DNA from 2 places in the Streptococcus sp. HMSC062D07 genome. Region 2 is predicted to be linked to the other one. Evidence: predicted binding sites of a transcription regulator. Region 2 holds the regulator's gene; the other holds the start of a gene.
The links. The regulator CtsR, encoded in region 2, represses protease genes until heat stress. The targets are predictions, from matches to a motif close to TTGGTCAAAAAAGGTCAAANA.
Positions count from the first base shown of each region.

Region 1: the regulator CtsR is predicted to act here: its motif matches at 1,735-1,755, upstream of HMPREF2957_RS03640 (ATP-dependent Clp protease ATP-binding subunit).

Region 1 is NZ_KV815326.1:86,733-92,122, forward strand. Features, by position in the region: gene HMPREF2957_RS03625 (amino acid ABC transporter ATP-binding protein) at 1-436, opposite strand, end outside; gene HMPREF2957_RS03630 (amino acid ABC transporter permease) at 436-1,119, opposite strand; gene HMPREF2957_RS03635 (DUF1797 family protein) at 1,325-1,555, shown strand; gene HMPREF2957_RS03640 (ATP-dependent Clp protease ATP-binding subunit) at 1,796-4,045, shown strand; gene HMPREF2957_RS03645 (NUDIX hydrolase) at 4,135-4,584, shown strand; gene HMPREF2957_RS03650 (DUF1827 family protein) at 4,648-4,947, shown strand; gene HMPREF2957_RS03655 (GNAT family N-acetyltransferase) at 5,120-5,390, shown strand, end outside.
Region 2 is NZ_KV815333.1:43,928-49,317, forward strand. Features, by position in the region: gene HMPREF2957_RS06645 (ATP-dependent Clp protease ATP-binding subunit) at 1-1,781, opposite strand, end outside; gene HMPREF2957_RS06650 (CtsR family transcriptional regulator) at 1,788-2,246, opposite strand; gene HMPREF2957_RS06655 (ABC transporter ATP-binding protein) at 2,573-3,301, opposite strand; gene HMPREF2957_RS06660 (ABC transporter substrate-binding protein) at 3,301-4,308, opposite strand; gene HMPREF2957_RS06665 (ABC transporter permease) at 4,345-5,103, opposite strand; gene HMPREF2957_RS06670 (thiamine-binding protein) at 5,066-5,356, opposite strand.

The sequences.
Region 1 (5,390 bases), on a different contig from region 2:
GTTGCCCACCAGACAGACTTTGTGGATAAGCATCTGCCTTATCTGGTAACCCAACCTTTGCCAAAAGCTCATGGGCTCTCTTTTCAGCAACTGCCTTACTTTCCCCTTTAGTCTTAATAGGAGAGAGTGTAATATTTCCCATTACCGTCATATTTGGGAAGAGATTGAATTGTTGGAAAACCATTCCCATCTTTTCGCGCATGGCAAAGAGGTCATTTTTCTTATCGGTAATGTCAACACCTTCAAATATAACTTTTCCTTTAGTAGCTTCTTCGAGGAGATTCATCGAACGAAGGAGGGTTGACTTACCGCTACCAGAAGGTCCGATAATCACCACTACTTGTCCTTTTTTGATTTCAAGATCAATTCCTTTTAAAACTTCATTTTTCCCAAAGTTTTTATGAAGGTTTTCAATTTTTATATGTGTTTCAGTCATTATTTCTTATCTCCTTGTCCCATACGATTTTCAAAAGCTTTCAAGGCCAGTGTCAAGATAGAGGTCATAATCAAGTAGTAAAAGGCTGCAAATAAGAGCGGTGTTAAAGGTAGGTAAGTAGTTGTTGATACTGTAGTAGCTCCATTCCACAACTCCATAACCCCGATAGCTGACAAGAGCGAGCTATCCTTGATAATAGTGATAAACTCATTTCCTAGAGAAGGTAAGATATTTTTGATAGCCTGGGGCAAAATGACATAACGCATGGCATTCTTAGGACGAATACCTAGTGAATAAGCTGCTTCTAATTGTCCCTTTGGCACTGCATTAATCCCAGCACGAACTGTTTCTGATACATAGGCACCACTATTCATAGAGATAATCAAAATCCCCGGAATCAAGCGAGTCAGATCAACATCTAAGATCCCAATTTGAATAGTCGGAGCACTAATATGCATCAAGGCAAATGCAATCATAATCTGCACCATCATTGGAGTCCCACGGAAGACCCAGATATATAGATTAGCAAACCAGGCAAGTGGTTTAATCTTTGAACGTTGTGCAAAGGCCAGCAGCACTCCTAGAATGGTCCCCAAGAAGACTACCAAGATAGATATGATAATTGTTACAACGGCTCCATAGTTAAAATATGGTAGATATTTCGGTAAAAAAGAAAAATTCATGGATACTCTACTTTCTGTTTTTAATATTTAAACTTAAAACTTGTATAAGGATAACATATATTGCATAAAAATTCAACATTTTCTCCTAATATTTTCAATAAATTTTCAAAGACGATAGAAATAGCGAGAAATCTTAGTTTTTTTCTAGTCAAGTCGAGTCTGTTTATGGTAAAATAGTAAAGATAAGAAATGGAGGAGAATCAAAATGGAATCACATTTGGTTAGAATCATCAATCGCTTAGAAGCAATGACTAAAGATGGTGGTAACTTGAAACGTAACTTTGAGCGCGAAGGAGTTGTTGTCGCAGAGGTTGCTTTTAACCACGACGAAGAAAACGGACCACTCTTTACACTTCGTGACGTTGAAGCTCGTGAAACATATACATTTGATAGCATCGACCTCATTGCGATGGAAATCTACGAACTTTTATACTAATTGTTGAATAAATGCCGGAGAAGTCTCCTGCTTTGACCAATGAAAATCCTTTTTGCATGACAAATAGGATTTTTCTTTTTATCCCTATATTTCATCTACAAAACTCTTTTATCATGAGTTCTAAGACTCAATCTTTTTACTTGCTTTCCCCTTCAATCATGATATAATGAGACTAAAGAACTTTGACTATTTTTGACCTTTCTGTTTTAGTCAAAGCCAAGAAAGAAACGAGGTAGTGATATGCTCTGTCAAAATTGTAAAATCAATGATTCTACGATCCATCTTTACACCAATCTTAATGGGCAACAAAAGCAAATCGATCTTTGCCAAAATTGCTACAAAATTATCAAAACAGATCCTAACAATAGCTTATTCAAAGGCATTACAGATTTAAACAATCGTGATTTTGATCCATTTGGAGACTTCTTTAACGATCTGAATAACTTTAGACCTTCTTCAAATAATAATGTTCCTCCAACCCAGTCAGGTGGTGGAAATGGTGGCAATGGTGGTTTTGGTTCCCAAAATCGCGGGCCAGCTCAAACACCTCCTCCTAGTCAAGAAAAAGGACTCTTGGATGAGTACGGTATCAACATAACCGAGATTGCCCGCCGTGGAAATGTCGACCCTGTTATCGGTCGCGACGAAGAAATCATCCGTGTCATTGAAATTCTCAACCGTAGAACCAAAAACAATCCCGTCCTTATCGGAGAGCCTGGTGTTGGTAAGACAGCCGTTGTCGAAGGCCTCGCTCAAAAAATTGTAGATGGTGATGTTCCCCACAAACTTCAAGGGAAAGAAGTCATCCGTTTAGACGTTGTTAGCCTTGTCCAAGGTACAGGAATTCGTGGACAGTTTGAAGAGCGCATGCAGAAACTCATGGAAGAAATTCGTGAGCGCAAAGATGTCATCCTCTTTATCGATGAAATTCACGAGATTGTCGGTGCTGGTTCTGCCGGAGACGGCAATATGGATGCAGGAAATATCCTAAAACCAGCTCTTGCTCGTGGCGAACTCCAACTAGTTGGTGCTACTACCCTCAATGAATATCGCATCATCGAAAAAGATGCTGCCCTTGAACGTCGTATGCAATCTGTCAAAGTTGATGAACCAACTGTGGAAGAGACTATTATTATTCTCAAAGGTATCCAAAAGAAATACGAAGATTACCACCACGTTCATTATACAGATGCTGCTATCGAAGCTGCTGCTACTCTTTCTAACCGCTACATCCAAGATCGTTTCTTGCCGGACAAGGCTATTGACCTCCTAGATGAGGCTGGTTCTAAAATGAACTTAACTTTGAATTTTGTGGATCCTAAGGTCATCGACCAACGCTTAATCGAGGCAGAAAATCTCAAGGCCCAAGCAACTCGAGATGAAGATTTTGAGAAAGCAGCCTACTTCCGTGACCAGATTGCTAAATATAAAGAAATGCAAAAGACCAAGGTAACGGATCAGGATACTCCAATCATCAGCGAAAAGACGATTGAACACATTATTGAGCAAAAGACTAATATTCCAGTTGGTGATTTGAAAGAAAAAGAGCAGTCTCAACTCATCAACCTAGCAGACGACCTCAAGGCTCATGTCATCGGTCAAGATGATGCAGTTGATAAGATTGCTAAGGCTATCCGCCGTAACCGTGTTGGGCTTGGAACTCCAAACCGTCCAATCGGTAGCTTCCTCTTTGTTGGTCCTACTGGTGTCGGTAAGACAGAACTTTCTAAACAACTGGCCATTGAGCTTTTTGGTGCTGCTGATAGCATGATTCGCTTTGATATGAGCGAATACATGGAAAAACATAGCGTTGCCAAACTCGTCGGTGCCCCTCCAGGATACGTAGGCTATGATGAAGCTGGACAATTGACTGAAAAGGTTCGTCGTAACCCCTACTCACTTATCCTCTTGGACGAGGTTGAAAAAGCCCATCCAGATGTCATGCATATGTTCCTTCAAGTATTGGATGATGGTCGTTTAACAGATGGTCAAGGTCGAACTGTTAGCTTCAAAGACGCCATCATTATCATGACCTCAAATGCAGGTACTGGAAAAGCTGAAGCTAGTGTTGGTTTTGGTGCTGCTAGAGAAGGTCGTACCAACTCTGTCCTTGGAGAATTAGGTAACTTCTTTAGTCCAGAATTCATGAACCGCTTTGATGGGATTATCGAATTCAAAGCTCTCAGCAAGGAAAATCTCCTACAAATCGTTGACCTTATGTTGGATGATGTGAATAAACGTCTCTCAAGCAACAACATCCATTTAGATGTAACAGATAAGGTGAAAGAAAAACTTGTAGACCTTGGTTACGATCCAAAAATGGGAGCTCGTCCACTCCGTCGTACGATTCAAGACTATATCGAAGATGCCATTACAGACTACTACCTTGAAAATCCAAGTGAAAAAGACCTCAAGGCAGTCATGACAAGTAAAGGTAAAATCGTGATTAAGTCCAAAAATAAAACGGAAACAGTCGAGTCAAACGACTAGTTCCTCACATACAAAAGAATGTTCTTGCTTGACAGTGAGAACATTCTTTACTATTATAGAAAGAAAGCGCACTCACGAAGGAGAACTTTATGGCAAATCCAACATTTGGAGAAAAAAAAGAGGGAGTAACCTACAAAAATAGATATGGCGTTTATGCAGTCATACCTGATGCAAACCATGAAAAGATTATCCTCGTACAAGCTCCAAATGGTGCATGGTTCTTACCAGGGGGCGAAATTGAAGAAGGTGAAAATCACCTTGAAGCTCTCAAACGAGAATTGATTGAAGAATTAGGATTTACAGCTGAAATCGGCACCTACTACGGGCAAGCTGATGAATACTTCTACTCTAGACATCGTGACACCTATTACTACAATCCAGCCTATCTCTACGAAGCTACTTCTTACCAAGAAATCCAAAGACCTCTCGAGGACTTCAATCATCTAGCTTGGTTCCCAATCGATGAAGCTATTACTAACTTAAAACGCGGAAGTCACAAATGGGCGATTGAAGCTTGGAAAAAACAACATCAAATTTAAACTATCTTTACCAAATTTCCCAAAAAGTGCTATAATAGACATAGAAATACAGGAGGAAACCCTATGAAGCTTATCAATACTACAAATTCACACTCGCAACTTGTTAAAAGTCAGCTAGAAAGTACCGACGCAACGCTTGTAGAGGTTTATTCTGCGGGAAATACAGATGTTATTTTTACTCAGGCTCCACTTCATTACGAAATCCTCATTTCCAATAAACATCGGGCAATCCGTGAAAAAGAAATGGAAATAATCAAAGAATTTTTCCTCAATCGTAAAATTAATCAACAGGCTATTGATAAGGCAAATATTAAAACCCTCTATTCTGATAAATTGATTGAGATTTCAATCCCTACAAAATAGAATTAATCTACCCTACAGTTAAAACTGCGGGGTTTTTTAATACCTTTTCTTGTTTATATCTTTAAATAAATTATTGTGAATAAAGCTTTTTTGTGAAAATTTCACACTTTAATCGAAAAATGTGAGAAATTTCGTTATAATAGATAGAGAGATTTTAATGAAGGAGTTTGATATGAAAGAAATAGTATACAGAGAAGCCAGGCTAGATGAATATCAAAAAATTGGAAAAGTGTTGGCTGGTGCCTTTATGGACTACCCTTTCATGACTCTTATTAAAGATGATTTAAAAAAACCAGAATATTACCAAGCATTCTTAGAATCATTGGATAGCCTTCTGACCAGACTCTATATCAAAGGAGAGACCTGTCTGATAGCTGAACAAGACGGGGAAATCATGGCCGTTGCCCTCCTGCAACAAAAGGATTTTTCCATTCTATCTTATT
Region 2 (5,390 bases):
GGAGCTCCATTGAGACGACTAGCTGCGAATTTCTCCATATATTCACTCATGTCAAAACGAATGAGGGCTGACTCGTCATCAAAGAGAACTTCTGCCAAGGCTTTGGCCAATTCTGTCTTACCAACACCTGTTGGTCCTAGGAACATAAAGGAACCAATTGGACGTTTGTTATTACGAATACCTGATTGATTTCTGCGAATGGCACGACTGATACTTGATACCGCTTGTTCCTGCCCGATAACACGTTTATGCAGTTCAGCTTCTAGATTGAGATATTTCTTGGCGTCCGTTTGTGTCAATTTTTGAACTGGAATACCTGACAAGCGACTCAAGGTTGTCAAAATATCAGACTCTTTTACTAGATCTTTATAGACTGGAACTTCCTGTTCTTTTGCAATGAGCTGAGCTGCTTGTTTCCATTTGCCATCCATCAAGGCCTTGTCCGCTGCTGTTAAACCTGACTCATCTTTTTTAGCGTGCTTTGATTTATTTTGGACAGTTGCTGCCGCTTCATCCAAAAGATCAATCGCTGAGTCTGGCAAGTGACGACTAGTCAAATAGCGATGTGCCATTTTGACAGCTGTTTCGACAGCATCATCTGTAATTTGGACATGGTGGTGTTTCTCATAAGTTGCTTTCAAGCCACGCAAGATAGCCATACTATCAGCCACACTTGGTTCCTCAATCATCACTTTTGCAAAGCGACGAGAAAGGGCTGCGTCTTTTTCGATGTGTTTTTGGTATTCTTCCTGAGTGGTTGCCCCAACAGTTCTCAGAGTTCCACGCGCTAGGGCAGGTTTCAGGATATTGGCCGCATCCAAGGTCGAATCAATACCACTTCCTGATCCCATAATGGTATGAAGCTCATCTATAAAGAGGATAACCTTACCGTCTTCCTCGATATCTTTGATGATATTGTTCATACGTTCTTCAAAGTCTCCACGGAAACGGGTTCCCGCAACCACATTCATCAAATCAAGTTCTAAGACACGCATCTTAGCCATTTCATCAGGCACATTTCCGTTGGCAATTCGCTGTGCAAGGCCAAGTGCCAGAGCTGTTTTACCAACACCTGCATCTCCAACTAGAACTGGATTGTTTTTTGTTTTTCGACTCAAGATTTGGATTATACGAGAGATTTCTTGGTCACGTCCAATAACTGGTTCCAATTTGCCTGAACGAGCTTGCTCTGTGAGGTCATGAGTGTAATCTTCCAAACCACCACTTGGAGTTTGAGGCATACCCATCATATTGGCCATAGAATTTTGCTTATCTGCTACTGATCTGTGACGCTGACGCAGAGCCTTCAAATCTTCCTTTGTCCAACCAGCACGCGCTTCAAGACTACGACGAAGCCCAGCAATCTTGACTTGATCTTTCTGGTCTTCATAAGAAAATCCTGCTTTTTCCAAAATGCGAGTAGCTAGGGCATTGCCATCATGTAAGATAGCGTAGAGAAGATGCTCTGTTCCCAATGCTTTGGCATGTACAACCGAAGCAACATGTTCCGCCTCCAACATCAAGACGTTCAAACGATAGGAAAATGGGAGCTCCTTATAATCTTCCTTATGGTTAAAGTTTGCTTCTGTTAATTCTACAGCTACTTCCTCTAAACGATCAATCTCATACGGGAATTCATTTAAAGTTGCTCCAGCAACACTGTAGCTATGATTGGCCATGGCAATCAGCAAATGCCAAGACTCTAGGTAATCTGCATCAAAGCGACTCGCTACCAGAAAGGCACTATCGATGCATTCTCTCAATGCTTTTGAATATTTCATGTCGTCTTATTTTCCTTTTCTATCTACTTCATGCAACAACTGACGAAGCATATTGGCACGAATATAATTAGCTTCCTCACCTAGAATTCGGTCTGTCCCCATAGCTAATAATAGATTCATTTCTTGGCGGGTCATGAGTTCTTGTTCGACTAAGAGTCTTAAGACATCTTCAAAGATGACTTGGTTCACCTCATCACTCACTGAATACAACAAATCGCGGAGCATATCATGATGGTTAGAGAATTCGATTCGACCAATACGAATATAGCCTCCACCACCACGCTTACTCTCAACTAGATATCCTCTACTCTCTGTAAAACGAGTCTTAATCACATAGTTGATCTGGCTAGGTACGACTTGAAAGGTATCCGCTAGCTGACTTCGTTGCAATTCTACGATACCAGATTGTTCTAAAATCGCCTTGATATAGGCTTCGATATGGTCTGATGTATTTTTAAATTTCATAGCTTGCTACCTCCTTCTTAAACTTTGACTATCTTTGACTATACTATCATTTACAACTCTATAAGTCAAACTTTTAGGGCTCAATCCTTGAAAATACTGAGTTTTAAAAATAGCTACCGTTAGCAAACTATACTTTATTTTCTATTCTACATTTCAACATTTATGTTATAATAAAAAAATTACAACTAGCTTTCAAATCCTTTGAAAGTATGTTATTTATCATCAAATCTAAGAAATATTTCGTAAAATCTATAAAAATAAAACTTCGGTATCATTAATGATGTACCGAAGTTTTTTTGTAGTGTGAGTTTTTCACAGTTTTTTAGCTATAGTTCCAAGCCCAATTCTTCTAATATCTGGCGTTTATAGGCAATTTTTTGAACGTCCTTGTCTTCAGTTTCAGACCAATTAAGTTTGACTTCAGAAACAATCTGACCAGGGCGATTTTTCAAGATATAGATGCGATCACTGAGATTGAGGGCTTCCTCTATACTATGGGTGATGATTAAGGTCGTTAACCCTAGCTGTTTATGAATATCAAGATACCAGGCATGAAGTTCCATCTTAGTCATCTCATCCAAAGCGCTAAAGGCCTCGTCTAGAAGAAAGAGCTTGTGCCCGAAAAGGTAGGTACGGAGTAAAGCAACACGCTGGCGCATCCCACCACTGAGTTCATGAGGGTACTTATCCCTTACAGCCGTCAACTGAAAGGTAGCAAGAATTTCATCTGCTTTGGCAATGGCTTCTGCCTTGTCCACCTTTTGGATCAAGAGGGGCAAAATGATATTGCCAAGGACAGTCTTGTGTTCCAAGAGCAAATCCTTTTGGAGCATATAACTCACACGCCCCTTGGGATTTTCCTCCCCGTCAAGCACAATTCTACCTGACTGGACTTCTAAAATCCCTGCAATCAGGTTAAAGAGGGTGGTCTTTCCAACACCACTGGGTCCCAAGATGGAGACCACTTCACCTGAAACCACTTGTAGGTTAATGTCCTCTAAAATCTTTTCATTGTCGTAGGCATAGCTTACGTGTTCAAGTCTAATTTCTGTCATTATTTTACAAATTCGTTAGTGAATCCTTTATCAGTCAAGTCTTCCTTGAGGATACCATTTTCTTTATCCCATTTGTAGAAGGCATTCCAGCGGTCCGCATCAAATTGCCCCCATTTTTCCTTGTCGCTTGCATATTCTTTTGACAAGTATTTCTGAGATTCGATGACAAAGTCACGTTTATCCTTTAACTCAGGGGCATTCTTGATCAAGATATCAGCCGCTTCTTCTGGGTGATCCATCGCGTATTGGTAACCTTTTTTGATAGCTTGGATGACTTTACGAGCTTCTTCTTTGTTGTCTTTTAGATAGTCGTTGTTTGCAATGATGACTGGTGAGTAGTAGTCAAACTCTTTTACATAGTCTTTCAAATACATGAAGTTGGCATCCACACCTTGCGATTTAGCAAGGATTCCATCCCAACCATAATAAATCCAAGCAGAGTCAAAAACTCCATTGGCAATCGGTGTGATCGAGTTCGAGTCGTTGTTTGGTACTTTTTCAACCTTCTCAAAGTCTCCACCTTGAGATTCTACCAAGGTTTTCAACATCGCAAGTTCAGTTGGGTCATTCCAGGTTCCGTATTTCTTCCCTACCAAGTCTTTAGGACTAGTTACATTATCAGATTTACGAGAGATGATCCCTGATGTATTGTGCTCAACGATCGCTGCAACGGCAGTAATGCCTGCTCCTTTTTCCAATTTCTTAGCCATGTAATCTTGGAAATAGATAGCAAATGGCGCCTTGCCATTGATAACCAAGTCAGATGAACTTTCTTCTGGTGGCAATTTCAAATCAACATCCACTCCAGCTTCTTTGAAATAACCTTTTTCCTTGGCAACATAAAGCCCTGTATGATTGGTATTTGGTGTCCAGTCTAGGATAAAGTCAATTTTTTTGAGTTCTGCTTCTTTGTTATCCTTAGAAGCTGTTCCTTGGCCACAAGCCACAAGCACGACAGCTAGAAGAGCTGTTACAACCGTTAAAAACACTTTCCATGTTTTCTTCATTTTTAATTCCTCTTTTCTTTTTCTAAAACGCTTCTTTTAAGCACGTTTCCATTTAATCACATATTTTTCACTGATATCGACTAGCTTCATACCCAGAAGACTGATCAGCGATACCAGAATAATAATCGCAAACATAGTATCATACTGAAACAGTTTTTTGGACTGAATCATGTAGACACCTAGTCCTTCAAAGCCTCCCAACCACTCAGATACCACTGTTGTGATAAAGGCGTAGGAGACACTGACCCTAAGTCCTGCATAAAAGTAAGGCAGGCTGACAGGGATTTTAAAATGCCACAGGATTTGCCAAGGATTGGCTCGCATCAGACTAAACAAGGTCAGCATATCCTTGTCACAATGCCTAAAACCATCTAAAATACTGACGATAATAGGAAAAGTTGTCGTCAAGATAATCAAGACAATCTTGGGCAAGATTCCATAACCCAACCATAACACTAGGATAGGGGCCATGGCAATGGTCGGTATGGTCTGGACAACTACCATCATGGGGTAAATCAAGTCATTGAGCCAACTCAGACTATCCATAAGGACGGCCATGATACAGGCTATCAAGACACCCAAGGCCAAACCTAATAAGGCTACTCTCAAGGTTGCCCAACTATGGTACCAGAGAAATTCTCTGTCACGAACAAAAGACTGGAGAATCTCAAGTGGTGTCGGCAGGATAAACTTTGGTAAGAGTTTTAAGAGTCCCGCCACCTGCCAAGCGGAAATGACGCCCAAAAATCCTAGCAGACTAATATGCCGTCTCATTATACTTTTCAAGTTTCTCATCGATGCTTAAAATCTCTCCTATATTTATTTTCACATTGGCAAAAACATTGTCTGCTCCCTGACCTGCCACTTCTAGCGCTTCTTTGAGAATGCGCATAAGCTCATCAAACTCCCCCTCCAAAACCGTTTCAAAGGGTGTCACCACCATGGCCACTCCTTGAGTTTGCAGATAAGCAATGACCTGATCAATTACAGCTATGCGGTCAATCCCTTGTGACAGGGGCAGGACTTGTAAAGCAATGCTTGCTTTCATTAAAACCTCCTTCTAAGTTACAGTTTTTCTTTGT